Regions from separate parts of the Psychrobacillus sp. FSL K6-4615 genome, predicted to be linked through region 1. Evidence: a T-box and tRNA genes for the amino acid it is inferred to sense, from the RefSeq annotation. Region 1 holds a T-box; the other holds one or more tRNA genes.

Evidence for each region. A T-box is a leader RNA that pairs with one kind of tRNA and senses whether it is charged. The one in region 1 lies ahead of serS (serine--tRNA ligase), so its partner is inferred to be a tRNA-Ser.
Region 2: it has a tRNA-Ser gene. The T-box ahead of serS (serine--tRNA ligase) is inferred to sense a tRNA for this amino acid. The anticodon was not compared.

The regions. Positions count from the first base shown of each region.
Region 1 is NZ_JBBOYQ010000001.1:16,093-24,182, reverse strand. It holds gene MKX53_RS00085 (glycosyl hydrolase family 18 protein) at 1-333, opposite strand, end outside; gene tadA (tRNA adenosine(34) deaminase TadA) at 410-883, shown strand; gene serS (serine--tRNA ligase) at 901-2,175, opposite strand; T-box leader at 2,228-2,447, opposite strand; gene pdxR (MocR-like pyridoxine biosynthesis transcription factor PdxR) at 2,673-4,091, shown strand; gene MKX53_RS00065 (serine hydrolase) at 4,114-5,448, opposite strand; gene guaB (IMP dehydrogenase) at 5,591-7,057, opposite strand; gene MKX53_RS00055 (ISL3 family transposase) at 7,421-8,090, opposite strand, start outside.
Region 2 is NZ_JBBOYQ010000001.1:353,477-361,566, forward strand. It holds gene MKX53_RS01720 (aldose epimerase family protein) at 1-429, shown strand, start outside; gene MKX53_RS01725 (aldo/keto reductase) at 480-1,292, opposite strand; gene MKX53_RS01730 (radical SAM/SPASM domain-containing protein) at 1,362-2,237, opposite strand; gene MKX53_RS01735 (hypothetical protein) at 2,358-2,999, opposite strand; gene MKX53_RS01740 (methyl-accepting chemotaxis protein) at 3,556-4,467, shown strand; gene tlp (small acid-soluble spore protein Tlp) at 4,687-4,914, shown strand; tRNA gene MKX53_RS01750 (tRNA-Gly) at 4,965-5,035, opposite strand; tRNA gene MKX53_RS01755 (tRNA-Phe) at 5,042-5,117, opposite strand; tRNA gene MKX53_RS01760 (tRNA-Asp) at 5,262-5,337, opposite strand; tRNA gene MKX53_RS01765 (tRNA-Met) at 5,341-5,415, opposite strand; tRNA gene MKX53_RS01770 (tRNA-Ser) at 5,562-5,654, opposite strand; gene MKX53_RS01775 (DEAD/DEAH box helicase) at 5,914-7,452, shown strand; gene MKX53_RS01780 (YqhG family protein) at 7,479-8,090, shown strand, end outside.

The DNA.
Region 1 (8,090 bases):
AATTTCACTTAACGTCCCCCAATTCATCTCCGTCAATGAGCCGTCTCGTAGTACTTCATACGAAAAAGGCATCATATACGTTAAATTGGAGGCTACTTTCTCTACTTGCTCTAACACACGTTCCGCAGGTACTTCTGTATACCATTCAACATACAAATTTGTTTCAATGGTAGGTCTGTTTGGACTTGGAGTTGATGGTAGTACCAGCGCCTGGCCTATTACTAATACATCAGGGTCAGGAATTTCATTTATAGAGACAATACTTTCCACTGTTGTTCCGAACCGTTTGGCGATTGCATATAAACTATCTCCTTGTTTAACTATATGGATCAATGCATCACTCCTTCATCTTAGAGTATGCAAGTTCTCAAAAAAACATGCTAAACTAAGAAGAAGGAGTCGATGAAAAATGGATGAATATTATATGAATTTAGCCATAGAAGAAGCAAAGAAGGCAGCAGCCATTGGAGAAGTTCCTATAGGTGCTGTAATAGTACATAATGATCAAGTTATTGCATCGGCTTACAACTTAAGAGAAACAAGCCTAAATGCCACAACCCATGCAGAACTGCTCGCTATTCAAGAGGCCTGTGCAGCACTTAATAATTGGAGATTAGAAGAAACAACTTTATATGTTACCTTGGAGCCTTGCCCTATGTGTGCAGGAGCAATTTTACAGTCACGAATTCCTCGAGTAGTTTACGGAGCAAGAGATACCAAAGCCGGCTGTGTAGATTCTCTGTACAGACTATTAAATGACGATAGATTTAACCATTGCTGTGACGTCACAGAAGGCATTTTAGCAGAAGAATGCGGCAGTATACTCACTCAATTTTTCCGTAACCTTCGTGAACAAAAAAAGAACCAGAAACGCGGTTTATAGCGAATCTGGTTCTTTTTTTATTTAATAACAGTTTTTCCACCCATATATGGAACAAGAACTTCTGGAACTATAACTGTTCCATCCGCTTGTTGGTAATTTTCTAATATAGCCGCTACTGTTCGTCCCAGTGCTAATCCACTGCCATTTAAAGTATGCACATACTCAGGTTTTCCTCCAGCTTCACGACGAAAACGAATTCCTGCACGTCTAGCTTGGAAATCTTCAAAGTTACTACATGAAGAAATTTCTTTGTATTCACCATAGCTTGGTAACCAAACCTCTAAATCGTATTTCTTTGCAGCTGTAAAGCCTAAATCTGCTGTACACATATGAAGTTTACGATATGGCAGACCTAACAATTGTAATACTTTTTCTGCATGTCCAGTTAAAAGTTCTAACTGCTCATAAGAATCCTCTGGCTTTACAAAACGAACTAACTCGACTTTGTTAAATTGATGTTGACGTATTAACCCACGAGTATCGCGACCTGCTGATCCAGCTTCAGAACGGAAACAAGCACTATAAGCAGTAAACGCTTGTGGAAGTTCCGCCCCATCTAATATTTCGTCTCTATAAAAATTTGTTACAGGTACTTCTGCAGTTGGTATTAAGAAATAATCCTCTTCTCCAATTAGGAAAGCATCCTCTTCAAACTTTGGAAGTTGCCCAGTGCCTGTAAGACTTGCACGATTTGCTAAATAAGGAGGAAGCATTTCTTCATAGCCATGCTCTTCAGCATGTAAGTCCATCATGAAGTTTAATAATCCACGTTCAAGTCTTGCTCCTAGACCACGATAAAATGCAAAACGACTTCCTGTTACTTTTGCCGCTCGTTCAAAATCTACTAATTTTAAATCTGTCGCAATATCCCAATGTGCCTTCGTTTCAAAATCAAATGAAGGAACTTCTCCCCATTTAAGTATTTCTACGTTATCATCTTCAGAATCACCAATCGGTACACTATCATGCGGAATATTCGGGATTCGCATCATCATATGTTCAAATTTTTCTTCTACATCCCGTAGCTCATCGTCTAATGATTTTATTGCGTCGCCTACTTCACGCATACGTGCGATAAGTTCATCTGCATTTTCTTTGTTTCGTTTCATCAGAGATATTTTTTGAGAAAACTCGTTTCTTTCAGCCTTTAACACTTCTGTTTTCGCAATCAATTCACGACGCTTTTGATCTAAAGGTTGGAATTGATCAAATTCTGAAATATCTTCCCCACGCTTAGCAAGTTTTGCTTTAACTGTTTCATAATTATCACGTACAAATTTTACATCCAACATATAATATTCCTCCTTAAAATTTTGAAAACACAAAAAAGCCCCCATCCCATGAAAAAGGGACGAGAGCATACCCGCGTTGCCACCCTGATTGATCCTGTCATAGACAGAATCCACTTACTTGTACTGTAACGGCTTTTCAACCGGCACGACCTACTAATCATTCAGCCGCACAACTCAAAGGACGGATTCACAAGTGTTAATATCAGCTTTCACCAACCGCTGACTCTCTAAAAAAAAACGAGCTTGTTACTGCTTCCTATCATCGTTTTTGATTCATGAAATTACTCATACTTTACTATACGTGAACTTCTTTTGCAAGACTTTCCTATATCTTCTCTACAATATAACATTGCCTTCCTACATGACGAGAGTTTGTGAAAGGATTTCTAATTGTTTATGCAAGTGCTCCATTATTTTTATTAAATTTAGTATAATAAAATATGACCATACTATAAGTATCTAAATAAATCAAAAGAAGTGGTCAGATGGGAGAAATAATGGATTTCCTAATGTTTCAGTTAATACATAATTCAAAAATCCCACTATATGAACAATTATACCAATCCATAAAGAAAGCCATAATAAACGGAACAATTGAAGAAGGTAGTAAGCTTCCCTCTAAAAGAAAGCTTGCCGAATATTTAGCAGTCAGTCAGACAACGATTGAGTTTGCCTATAGCCAGTTAGTTGCTGAAGGGTTTATAGTATCTGAACCTCGACGTGGATACTTTGTTCAAAATTTAGAAGAATTAGCGATCATTGAACAAGGTATTGCTTCTATCGTGCCGGAATCGACTGATACATCTTCCTTTTCGGTCGATCTTTCTACAGGTAAAATTGATACAGACTCTTTTCCTTTTAAGACTTGGAGAAGATATGCGAAGGACATTGTAAATGAAGAAAATGGGGAGTTACTACAGTTAGGTCATCCCCAAGGAGATTATTTATTAAGACAGCAAATTTCTTCTTACTTATTCCAATCTAGGGGAGTAAAGAGTACACCTGAACAAATTATTCTAGGCTCAGGTACTGAACAAATTATGCCGCTTATTATTCATTTGCTTGGTGAAAAGGCAGTGTATGGATTTGAAAACCCTGGATATCCACTTACACATCACTTATTTTTTAATGATAGTAGGATGTCTGTACCTATAGCAGTAGATAATGATGGGGTCATAGTTTCTAAACTTGAGCAATCTTTTGCAAATGTGATGTATGTGACTCCCTCTCACCAGTTTCCGACAGGAGCAGTATTATCTGCAACCCGACGCAACCAGTTACTAGCGTGGGCATATCAGCAGGATAATAGATACATTATTGAAGATGATTACGATAGCGAGTTTAGATACACGGGTAAGCCTATTCCCTCCCTACAAGGTATAGATCAAAATGAACGGGTCATCTATTTGAGTACATTTTCTAAGTCACTAATGCCTTCTTTGCGAATAGCCTATGCAGTTCTACCAAAGTCTCTAATCTTACAATATAAACAAAAATTTTCTTATTATGCAGCTACAGTTCCTCGAATGGATCAGCATATACTAGCAAACTTTATGGAAGATGGTTACTTTGCAAAACATTTAAATAGAATGAGAAAGATTTATAAACGTAAGTTAGAAATTATTACAAAAACTATTTTACAATACCATCCCACGGTTAGTATTTCGGGAGAACAAGCGGGTATGCATATTTTACTTACCATTCGTACAACTAAAACAGAGACAGAACTAGTAAAACTTGCTGAGCAAGCGGACATTCGGATTTATGGTCTTCAGGATTACATTTCATCGAAATTAGATGAGCAAACTTTTCCAAAGCTTGTACTAGGTTTTGGTGGTCTAAAAATGGAACAAGTTGCTTCTTCTATTCATCAACTGATGAAAGCACTAGAAATTAAAAAGCACCGTAACTCTTGATGAGCTACGGTGCTTCTGCTATTTAAAATAATCCACCTATAAAGTCTGTTGTGCTGTTCCATAAATTACCAAAAAATTTACCGATTCCTTGGAACATTAAGCTTATCCAACTAGAACGTTCTACAGCTTCAGTAGTTACTACATCTGTTTCTGCCGCTTGATCAGTTATATAGCCATAGTCAGTTCCTTCAGATTTCTCTAAGTGAACTTTACCTACAACTGTGTCTTTTTTAATAGCTGCTTCAAGCGTCTCTTTAGTTGGTGTAAATACAGGCTTGTACAATTCTTTTTCATTTGTCTTAATAATCATAGAAATGGGTTCCTTCACAGCAATTGCAACTGTGTCCTCTTTCCCTTTTTCTACTTTTAATGTGGCTTGTTTTGGAATTTTAAATCCTGCTGGAACAATCTCTTCTTTAGAAAACTGGGAGAACCCATAATCTAATAGAGCTCTTGTTGCATCAAAACGTGCTTTGTACGAACCTTTTCCATCTGCACCCACTGCTTTCATTACGACAGAAATAACACGCATTCCGTTCTTTTGAGCAGTTGCAGTAAAGGAATGACCTGCAAATTCTGTTGTTCCGGTTTTCAATCCATCTACGCCTTCGTATTCATATACTAAACCTGGTAACATCCAGTTCCAGTTACTCATCTCTATTGCATCAGAAGTTCCTTCACGGAATATTTTCTTAGGAATCTTTGTAGTTTCTAAAACTTCAGGGAAATCTTTCATCAAATAATATGCAAGAATTGCCACTGATTTGGCAGGCATTACGTTTTCATCAGAAGCATTAGTACTCGCTGGGTGCATACCTTGTAAATCTTCATTATTTAGACCTGAAGAATTGACGAATTTATATCCTTCTAGTCCCATCTCTGCTGCTTTTTCATTCATTAGCTTTATAAAATTATCTTCAGTACCTGCAATTGTTTCAGCAATTGCTATAGTAGCAGCATTTGCAGAATATATGGCCATTGCTTCATAAAGCTCTTGAATAGAATAGCTGCCATCTTCACGTAATGGTACATTACTTAAACGACGATCCTGAGAGATTTTGTATGTATATTCAGTAACATTATATTGTTGATCCCATGTTACTTTACCTTCTGCTATTGCTTCAAATAACAAATACTCCGTCATCATTTTCGTCATACTTGCTATTCCAAGCGCTGTCTCAGAATTCTTTTCATATAAAATTTTTCCTGTCTCTGCATCGATTAAAATTGCTGCATCTACATTTAAATTCAAGCTTTCCTCTGCTTTTGTAGCAGCAGGCATACTACATACTACTGACACAAGAAACATCGGAAGTACAAGCCACTTTATCATTGATGTCATCCATACCTTCTTCACTATCGTACCTCCACCTTTTGGTTTTATCATTGCTCATTTTATCATACTTTAGCAAGGTAGGACACTTGTATACAAAAAAGCACCCATTCGTCCTAGTTTAAGACGAGAAATGGGTGCAAAAGTTTCTATCCAGTGCAATTACTTACGATATAGAGTAGTTTGGAGCTTCTTTCGTAATTTGAACATCATGAGGGTGACTTTCACGTAATCCAGCACCAGTCATGCGGATGAATTGTGCATTCTCTCTTAGCGCTTCAAGTGTACCTGTTCCACAATACCCCATTCCTGCACGAACACCACCTAGTAATTGGTGCACAGTATCAGAAAGTGGTCCTTTATAAGGAAGACGGCCTTCAATGCCTTCTGGAACTAATTTTTTTGCATCTTCTTGGAAGTAACGGTCTTTTGAGCCTTTTTCCATAGCTGCAATTGATCCCATTCCGCGATAAGTTTTAAAACGTCTACCTTGGAAAATTTCTGTTTCTCCAGGACTCTCTGTCGTACCAGCAAGTAAACTTCCTAACATAACAACATGTCCACCAGCAGCTAAGGCTTTTACAATATCACCTGAATACTTAATACCACCATCAGCAATTATTGTTTTACCTGCTTTGCGAGCCTCTGTAGCACAATCGTATATAGCAGTAATTTGAGGAACCCCAACACCTGCTACAACACGAGTAGTACAAATAGAACCAGGGCCGATACCAACTTTGACAACATCAGCTCCTGCTTCAAATAAAGCCTTAGTTGCTTCACCAGTAGCAACGTTACCAGCTACGATATCTAAATCTGGATAAGTGTTCCGAATTTGTTTTACCGTATCCATAACCCCTTGAGAATGACCATGTGCTGTATCAATAACAATCACATCTACTTGTGCTTCTACAAGTTTTTGCACTCTAAGCATCGTATCTTTTGTAACACCTACTGCAGCGCCAACTAACAAGCGTCCATGATGATCCTTTGCAGCATTAGGAAATTCAATCACTTTTTCAATATCTTTAATAGTGATTAATCCTTTTAGTTTTCCATTTTCATCAACGATAGGTAACTTTTCAATTTTATATTGTTGAAGAATTTTCTCTGCATCCTCAAGAGTGGTTCCAACAGAAGCTGTAACTAGTTGTTCCTTTGTCATTACATCATCAATTTTTAAAGAGTAATCTTGAATAAAACGTAAATCACGGTTTGTGATAATGCCGACTAATTGTAAATCTTCTTCATTATTTACAATAGGGACACCGGAAATTCTATATTTCCCCATCAAATGCTCTGCATCATATACTTGATGAGTTGGAGTTAAAAAGAAAGGATCTGTAATAACTCCATTTTCTGAACGTTTAACTGTTAGTACTTGTTCAGATTGTTCTTCAATACTCATATTTTTATGAATAATTCCAAGTCCGCCCTGACGTGCCATTGCTATTGCCATTTTAGCTTCTGTTACTGTATCCATTCCTGCACTAATCATTGGTATATTTAATTTAATTTTATCCGTTAATTGCACAGATAAATTTATATCTTTTGGTAAAACTTCTGATTGAGCTGGAACTAATAAAACATCATCAAATGTTAATCCTTCTTTTTGAAATTTAGACTCCCACATTTTTCAAAATTCCTCCTCGTTAAATGAATATTATTACAAGGTTATCAGCGCTTCTTGTAAGTGTCAAGAATCCACAAATAATATGTTTATTCGGATTTTTCTTTCTACATTATTTAAATCAACTACTAATGCTTAAGTTTCTTAATATGTATATATAAAATAGAAATATAATTAATGTTTGAGCAATTTTATAAGATTACTTATTTTAACCAGATCAAATGGGGTGCTTTATAGATGTTAGATTTAGTGGAGTTTTCATTTTATCGATAGGTATATACTTTAAGAGATTATTCTATCTGCTGAGGATCAAGATTTTTTGGTTCAACGTCAAATGTTGGGGTGGTGACATTTCCACTCCTCTCTTTAACCGAGATGAACTCCGATTTCTTTATACTTTATATTTAATAAAATCTTTGCGCGAAAGTGATCGAAGCGACGAAAACCATATGCGTTACGCTTCATCACTTTCGTTTTATTATTAATGCCCTCCAGAAAGCCATTCGAATAACCAAAACTAAAGCTATTTAAGATCTCAGTTTGCCAGTTTTTAAAGGTTCGAATAGCTTTTATAAAGGCTGGAATTTTACTGTCCTCTACCTTACGGTAAAAAGCTTCTAATTGTTTTTTTACTTCTACTAAATCCTTCGTTTCTTTTGCCCAATCAAACCATTTGCAGTATGCCTCTTTGAGTTCATGTGCCTGTTTCAATGTTTCAGACATGTTCGTATAACGAGCTAAATACCAAGCGTTGGTTTTTGTTAATTTCTCTTGTCTCTTGTACAAGACATGGCGCATTCTCTTACATTTCTTGCGGTCGTATTCATGCCACTCTTTTTGAACTTGACGACGAACTTCATCTAACGCCCAATAAATATATCGACAGTAGTGGAAGCGATCGGCCACAATCACTGGCTGGCCTAGGGCCTTTCTCACGGCTGCTTTAAAGCTCGGATTCATATCCATCACTACGATTTCTACATTGGCACCATGCTTCGAAAGATAGTCTTTTACCGTTTCTTTGCGGCGGTTAGGC
Region 2 (8,090 bases), 340 kb from region 1:
GAGTTTCTTCCAACCGGAAATATAGTACCGGTTGAGAACTCTGTATTTGATTTTAGAGAAGGCCGTAAAATAATGGATGGAGTGGCCTCTGTTCATCCACAAAATGTATTAGTCGGAAACGGTTACGACCATCCATTTTTATTTACTGAAAACGAACTTAATGCAATGTTACTAACAGAAGTAGAAAGTGGTCGTAAACTAGTAGTAGAAACGACAGAATCTGCAGTCGTTTTCTATACTGGAAATAACATGGGCAATGCGGAGATTATGAGAGGCGAAGAGCTAAGAGATTATTTAGGTTTGTGCCTGGAAACGCAAGGCCCACCTGATTCAATTCATCATCCTCATTTCCTTTCATCTATTCTACGAGCAGGGGATGAGTACAAGACTACAACAATTTATTCTTTCGGAGTTATAGCAGAAGAATAATACATGAAAAAAGCCGAGAGAAGTTTAAGACACTTCTTCCGGCTTTTTTATTAGAACTGAATTTCGTCTGGGTCAGGACCCATGCGAACATTTGTAGCTAGTTTAGCAATTGCGTCCATATCTTCAGACGATAATTTGAAGTCAAAGACATTAAAGTTTTCTTGAATACGACTAGGAGTAATCGATTTTGGTAAAGCAACTCGTCCTAATTGTAAGTGCCAGCGAAGCACAATTTGTGATGGAGACTTCTCATATTTTTCAGCCAACTGGTGGAATAATTCAAAATCTAAGAATTTCCCTTGCATAAGGGGACTCCAAGCTTCTACATGAATACCTTTGTCGGATAAATAATTCACATAGTTCTGCTGTGGTAATTGTGGGTGTAGCTCGATTTGATTGATCATAGGCGTCATCAATCCTGCTGCCTCTAATTGCTCCAAGTGATGTTCTTTGAAGTTAGACACACCAATTGACTTTATTTTTCCTTCATTGTACAGCTCAACCAGTGCACGCCAAGCTTCTACAATACCGTCAACTGGCCAATGGATTAAGCATAAATCTAGATAGTCCGTGTTTAAACGGTTAAGGGACTCTTGAAATGCTTCTTTTGTACGGCCTGCACGAACGTCATCGTTCCAAATTTTTGAAGTTAGGAAGATATCTTTACGAGCAACACCAGAAGCAGCAATTCCTTTTGCCACTCCTTCTTCGTTACCGTAAGTAGCTGCAGTATCAATATGACGATAGCCGACGCGAAGAGCCTCTTCTACAGCAGCTGGAGCTTCTGTTTCGTTATCAACTTGCCAAACACCAAAACCAATTTGAGGGATTTTCAATCCATTACTAAGTGTTAGAAATTCCATGTATATATCTCTCCTCTCTAAAAATATAATATTACCATTCGGATTCCTTTGTATCCAACAATAAGTGCATCAAACACCAAATCTCTGTCTATATCCACATTTTCTGCACATTTCTTCAACTGCTTCTCTTCTAGTAAATCCATCATACAAATTATTTGCTCGTTCACTCTCAATAATATCAGAGAAAGAATTGTTATGAATATTACCTAAGTCAATCACACCTTCACCATCTAGACAGCATGGTACAACGGTTCCATCTACAAGAATAGCTGCTTGGTTTCGAAGAGCGTGGCAGAATCCTTTTCCATCATCCTCCGGTGCAAGTAAACTTGGCCATTGAAACTCATGATCCTGGTTCAAATATATATTATGTGCAATTTTGATGCCTTTGCCGGGTTGAACTTTTTCTTCAATTTTATAGTCTAAGTTGTATTCTTTCTCAAGTATTTCCAACGTTTCGCGATTTCTACGTTGTGCAATTTCTGAAACCTGTTCTCGCTGTAAGTTCCATAATCGGAAGGAAATAATGATATTATGTTCCTTGGCTTCTCGAACAAAATCTAGAATATCACCTAAATATTTTTCTCGATTTTCGGATCCCTCATGACCATCGAAACTATGTAAAGAGAAATTGATTTGACGAAGTGCTGGTTTACCTAATAGTTTATGTCGATTTTTATTGATAAGCGTACCATTGGTTGTAATATTAACTCTAAATCCCTTGGCATGACTAGCTTCTAATAACTGATCGACTCTTGGATGTAAAAGTGGCTCTCCTTTAACATGAAGGTAAATATATTTTGTATGTGGTCGTATCTGATCTAATGTTTTATTAAATGCATCTAGTTTAAGGATATTCTTTGCTCTACTTGTCGGTGGACAGAAACTACAAGCAAGATTACAAACACTCGTAATTTCAATATACATTTTTTTGAAGGTTTTCAAGGTATGTTCTCCCTTTCATTTCTGTTTCCTTTCATTTTATCAGAATATCGTCTTTTGTTAATGTCTTTTGAGCATAATAAAAAACCCTCAAATGGCAACTTGACCATTTAAGGGTAAAAATCATAAATCTATAATTTCATCGTATCCGACCATTCTATCCATATGACTAGCAATCATAGCTATAATTGTACTGGCTTCATCCTTCTTAAAAGTGAAGGTGCTTTCGTCCTCAAGGACGTCATCGTCTGTCCAAAGCCGATTTACTCTTCGAAGAACACCATCGCCATTAGCGTTATCTACCCCGAACTGATAGGTAACTTCAACGTTATCTTCAATTAGAAAAGCGGTAACCTCAGGAGTTTCCCATTCTACATCAATTTCCTCAATAGTAATTTCATCATCCTCGTCATCACTATCATCATCCAAATAAACTAACTCACTATCACTATCGTGTGTAAGAAACTCGTGAAAGCTTTCATGAACAGCTTCTATAATATCCGTAATATCGTGCAATATAATTCTGGTAGGTTGAAGAAGTTCGACATCGAAGCTTTCTACATAGAACTCTTCGTTATATGGATCAAACAGAATGGTACAAAAATAATCTCGATCCTCATCTTCAGTACTAACAAAAAATTCAATTCTTGGATGCTTAGAAGCACGATTAATATTCATATGCCCAATTTGGTCATACTCCTCACAAATCGAATTTAAGTGATCCTGTAGCTCCTCTGTTACTCTGTCAAACCATTCTGTAGTAATAGTCATTACCGCCCTTCTTCTTTTATTCCTATTTATCTTGTCCTAAATGGACAAGATTATTCCATTCATTATAAGAAAAGTTAGTGGAGTAAAATTTTAGAGAGGTATGAGACAAATGAAAGAACGTTAGAAATCCTAAAAGAAAGCTCTACGAAGATAAAAGGAAATATTGGTTATTCTGTAAGTTCAAATTGTCATTTGAAGGACCTTTTCTTCAAGAGCGAGTAAAGCACATTAAGGCTTTTCATCATTTAGCTGTTGGTATGAATTAAACATCTACTAGTACGTTTGTATAACGTTTGTATAATTATTTTAAATAATCTTTGACATTTATTGTTTTTTTATGTTAAATAGTAACTAGGCCATATCGTGATTCCTAAGTGCTATAAAAGAGCGAATTATAGAGTGGAAGATAAAATTCTTGCTCCTTTAGAATGAGGAAACGTTTTGTGGATGAACGGATTATATTGAAATCGTTAATAACTGATAAACAAAGAAATATTATACAAGTGTTGATAGAAATAGATAAAGTAAATGGGATGGGGAATAGACGAATATGATAACAGTAAATAATAATGTGACGGACGAGCTTGTAATGAATGCGATTAAAAATAATCTAGCTATTATTAGGTTTGATATGAATAGGAAGGTTGCATATGTCAATGATCTGTTTGCGCAAACCTTAGGTTATACAATAGAAGAACTGTATGAGAAGAGTCATGAAGAATTTTGTTTTCCAGCTTTTGCGAAGAGCACCGATTACGAAAAGTTTTGGAGGAATCTGTTATCCGGAAAAAGTTTTCAGGACAAAGTGGAGAGAATGGATGCTTCAGGAAATCGTGTTTGGTTAGAAGCTACTTATATGCCTGTCTTTGCAGAAGGAACTAGAAGAAAAGTCATTGGAGTTTTAAAAATAGCGACCGATATTACTAACCGACAAAATTCAATTGTACAAGTTGCAGATGACTTGAAACAAATGTCAGCGGAGTTATTCAATCGCTCGGAAGTTGGTATAACAAGAAGTGAAGAATTAGGAGATACGATCAAGCGAATTGCGGCGGATTCTCAAGGGAATCTAGATAACTTGGTAGGATTACATAACCAGACTGATTCAATAAAAGGAATTGTTAAGACGATTCGACAAATTGCTTCGCAAACTAATCTATTGGCGTTGAATGCTGCTATTGAAGCTGCAAGAGCAGGGGAATTTGGCCGAGGGTTTGAAGTAGTGGCAAAGGAAGTAAGAAAACTCTCCGTTCAAGTGGAGCAATCTATTTCAGAAGTAAAAGAAAATATTGAAGGGATTGTACGAGAAATCGAACAAGTGACTGAGAATATCACACGTGTATCTGATAACGTAGAAAAAACGCATCAGCAAATTCATTTAGCTATACAAGATTTTGCTGAAATTTCTTCGTCTGCTGAGGCTCTGGATGACCGTGCACATAAATTCCAGGAGCTCATTTAACAGTCGAATATCTCCAACTCCTGAGGCCATTAGCGATTATTTAACTACATATGAACTTTGTTCCCCATGCAGTTAACGAAGGATAGGAAAAAGCCTGGAAGTGCTCCTCCAAGCTTTTTTTGATTTTTAACAAAATTGCCTATGATTTACCTACCTCTGAATAATTTTAGAAATATAGGAGACGATAAATTATGTGTGAAATAACAAGGAGGAATTGAAGTGACTAATAACAATAAACCTAACCCAGATGATCGATCAGATAATGCGAAAAAACTAAAAAAAATGGTGAAGAATACAATTGAAAATATGGAGGCTGCCGAAGAGACAATGGAACATACCATTGGAAATAATCAGGAAGCCATACGAGAGAAAAATGAGCGTCGAAAAGAGAGTATCGAAGGTTTCCGAAAAGAAATATTAGATGAAGCAGAAAATAGAAATAAATAATAAAAAAAGACCTATTGATCATTTGATCAATAGGTCTTCTGCAATTAAGAAGCGGGTGAAGAGAATCGAACTCTCATCATCAGCTTGGAAGGCTGAGGTTTTACCACTAAACTACACCCGCATAATATGGTGGCTCAGGACGGAATCGAACCGCCGACACAAGGATTTTCAGTCCTTTGCTCTACCGACTGAGCTACTGAGCCAACTTCGATTGTGCTAAGCTGCGAATCTCTTTGTCAGCTTCATTCGTTCAGTTAGTCACGTACTTTAGTACGCTCCTTCCATCACTCAATCGCTTCCTCGACCTTCTTGCTTATCACCAATCTCAAAATCTCAAAATAAAAAAATGGCGGTCCCGACCGGGATCGAACCGGCGATCTCCTGCGTGACAGGCAGGCATGTTAACCGCTACACCACGGGACCATTTGGTTGCGGGGACAGGATTTGAACCTGCGACCTTCGGGTTATGAGCCCGACGAGCTACCACTGCTCCACCCCGCGACAATAAAAAATTACTATTAAACTTTACGTGAAAGATTTGTGCCTTCCTCGCTTCGCTTGCCGTCGGCACAATTCGCAGTCTACGTACTGCTCATCGCTCCACCCGCGACAATAAAAAGTTACAACTACCAACAATAAAATAAAAATGGAGGAGGAAGAGGGATTCGAACCCCCGCGCGGTATGACCCGCCTGTCGGTTTTCAAGACCGATCCCTTCAGCCGAACTTGGGTATTCCTCCGTGATTAACAATTGATTGGATAAGTTCCGAATCATTTGCGACTTTTATATTATATAGCATTATTAACTAGAAAGGCAATAGTTATTTATGAAAAAAATAAATTAGTTTCTAAAACAGTAGATTTTCTAGGTTATTTTTTCAATTAGATTTCCAGAAACATCACGTGTCTAAAGGATTGTTAAGTCAATTTCTCTTTATTTAGAAACTTAATCATACACTTCTACTTTTGGGACATCCTAAGGAAAAGTATTCTGAGGTGATGGAAATGATTATAGAAAAGTCATCGGAATGGGCAGAGGGTTTGACTAAGCGATTAGAAGGTATTGAACCGTGGGATAATTGGACATTTTATAATATGAGCTATCGTATTGCGCAAAATAACTTAATCACGGAGTTCACAGGACTTCAATCTCCGAAGTATTTAACTAATTTAAAGCCACTTGAACATCAATTAAAGGTTGCAGAAACAGTTATTGAAAGAATGAATGGAAAAGCAATTTTGGCTGATGAGGTGGGACTTGGTAAAACCATAGAAGCTGGCTTGATATTGAAAGAGTATTTAGTTCGTGGGCTAGTAAAGAAGGCTTTAATATTGGCTCCCGCTTCACTTATCAATCAATGGGTGGAGGAGCTGCATTATAAGTTTTATATACCCGCTGTAGCTTATAAGAAAAATACTCCTTTAGAACATTGTGAAGTTGTTGTTCTGAGTATGGATACCGCCAAAAAAAGTCCTCATAGAGAACTTATCTTTGCACAGGATTATGACATGATCATTATTGATGAAGCACATAAGTTAAAAAACCACAAAACTAAAATCTACGAGTTTGTGCAAAGTTTAAAGAAGAAATTTTGCTTATTGTTAACTGCTACTCCTGTTCAAAATGATGTGTTTGAACTATTTAATCTTATTTCACTATTAAAACCTGGACACCTAGGAAATTATGAGACGTTTCAATCAGCGTTCTCTGCAAGCAAGCATGATTTAGAGCATGATGACTACCTGAAAGAGCTGGTAAACCAAGTGATGGTCCGAAACCGAAGACAAGACACGGGGATAGAATGGACGAATCGTCAAGTGAATATTATTCCCATACAGTTTACAGCGGAAGAAAAAGAAGTGTATGAACTAATCTTAGACTTGAAGAATATTTCTCCTGTTTTTTCAGGAGCTTTTTCGATGATTACACTACAGAAGGAAATGTGTAGTAGCAAGGAGGCGACATTCCTGACATTAAATAAAATGCGGCAAAATTGTACAAGTTTAGAGGAAAATAATTCTGTAGAAAATGTTATGCAAAAGTTAATGGCATTAGATATAAACTCAAAAGCAGAGAAAGCATTTGAGATAGTATCTAAAGCTCAGGATAAAGTAATTATTTTTACGGAATATAAAGCAAGTCAAGCATACTTGCAGTGGTTTTTACACACAAAAGGTATTACAAGCGTGCTTTTTAATGGGAAATTCAATAAAAATAAACGAGATTATATGAAACATTTATTCAAGGAACACGCGCAAGTATTAATAGCAACGGAATCAGGCGGAGAGGGGATAAACCTCCAGTTTTGTCACCATGTGATAAATTATGATCTACCATGGAATCCAATGAAATTGGAGCAACGTATTGGGCGTGTGCATCGGCTAGGGCAAGAACATGATGTTCATATTTACAATTTAGCTATTGATAACACGATTGAGATAGATATATTGCAACTACTTTACAAAAAAATTGATGTTTTCGAAAAGGTCGTAGGTGATTTAGATGATATATTGTCCGCTTTCAAACAGACGATTTAAACGGGGACATGTAAAGGAGGATATATATGTACCCACAACAGGTTCAGCAATATTTACGAACTTTTTTCTCGGAAAATAATTGTCAGTTTGTAAATGATACGGATCATTATCTCACGGTTCAGCTGACAATAGATATGGATAAACGCATTATGAATAGGCCTTATTATTGGCAATATGTAGAAACTACTGGTGGAGTACCTTGTCCGGCACAGCTTACATTAATAACGGATCAAACAAAGTTGACTGAGAATATTAAGGGCGAGTTAGTGCATTTTGGATCACCGCGTTTGAGTCAACTTTTTCAAGTGACGCATGACATGGGTTCTTTTATCCAAATGTTTGAGCAGGTAGAGGGAACCATTAACCGACCAATACTTACTCCATGGCTAGGAGTGAATTATAAAGTATCCTATTACAGCAATCAAACAAAAGAGTTACTTCATTCCCTTGGTATTAACTTGATGAATGGCAATATAATATCCAACTTTCATACTTCTTTAAACGAGATGAATATTGCTCCTTCTATGCCACCAAATGCCTTTTTACTACCTTATGTTATTAAACCAAATCGCGGTTTAGAGCGTTTAGATGGAGTAGTTGAAAATGCGATTCAGCAGGACGACCATTCGTGGGCTGAG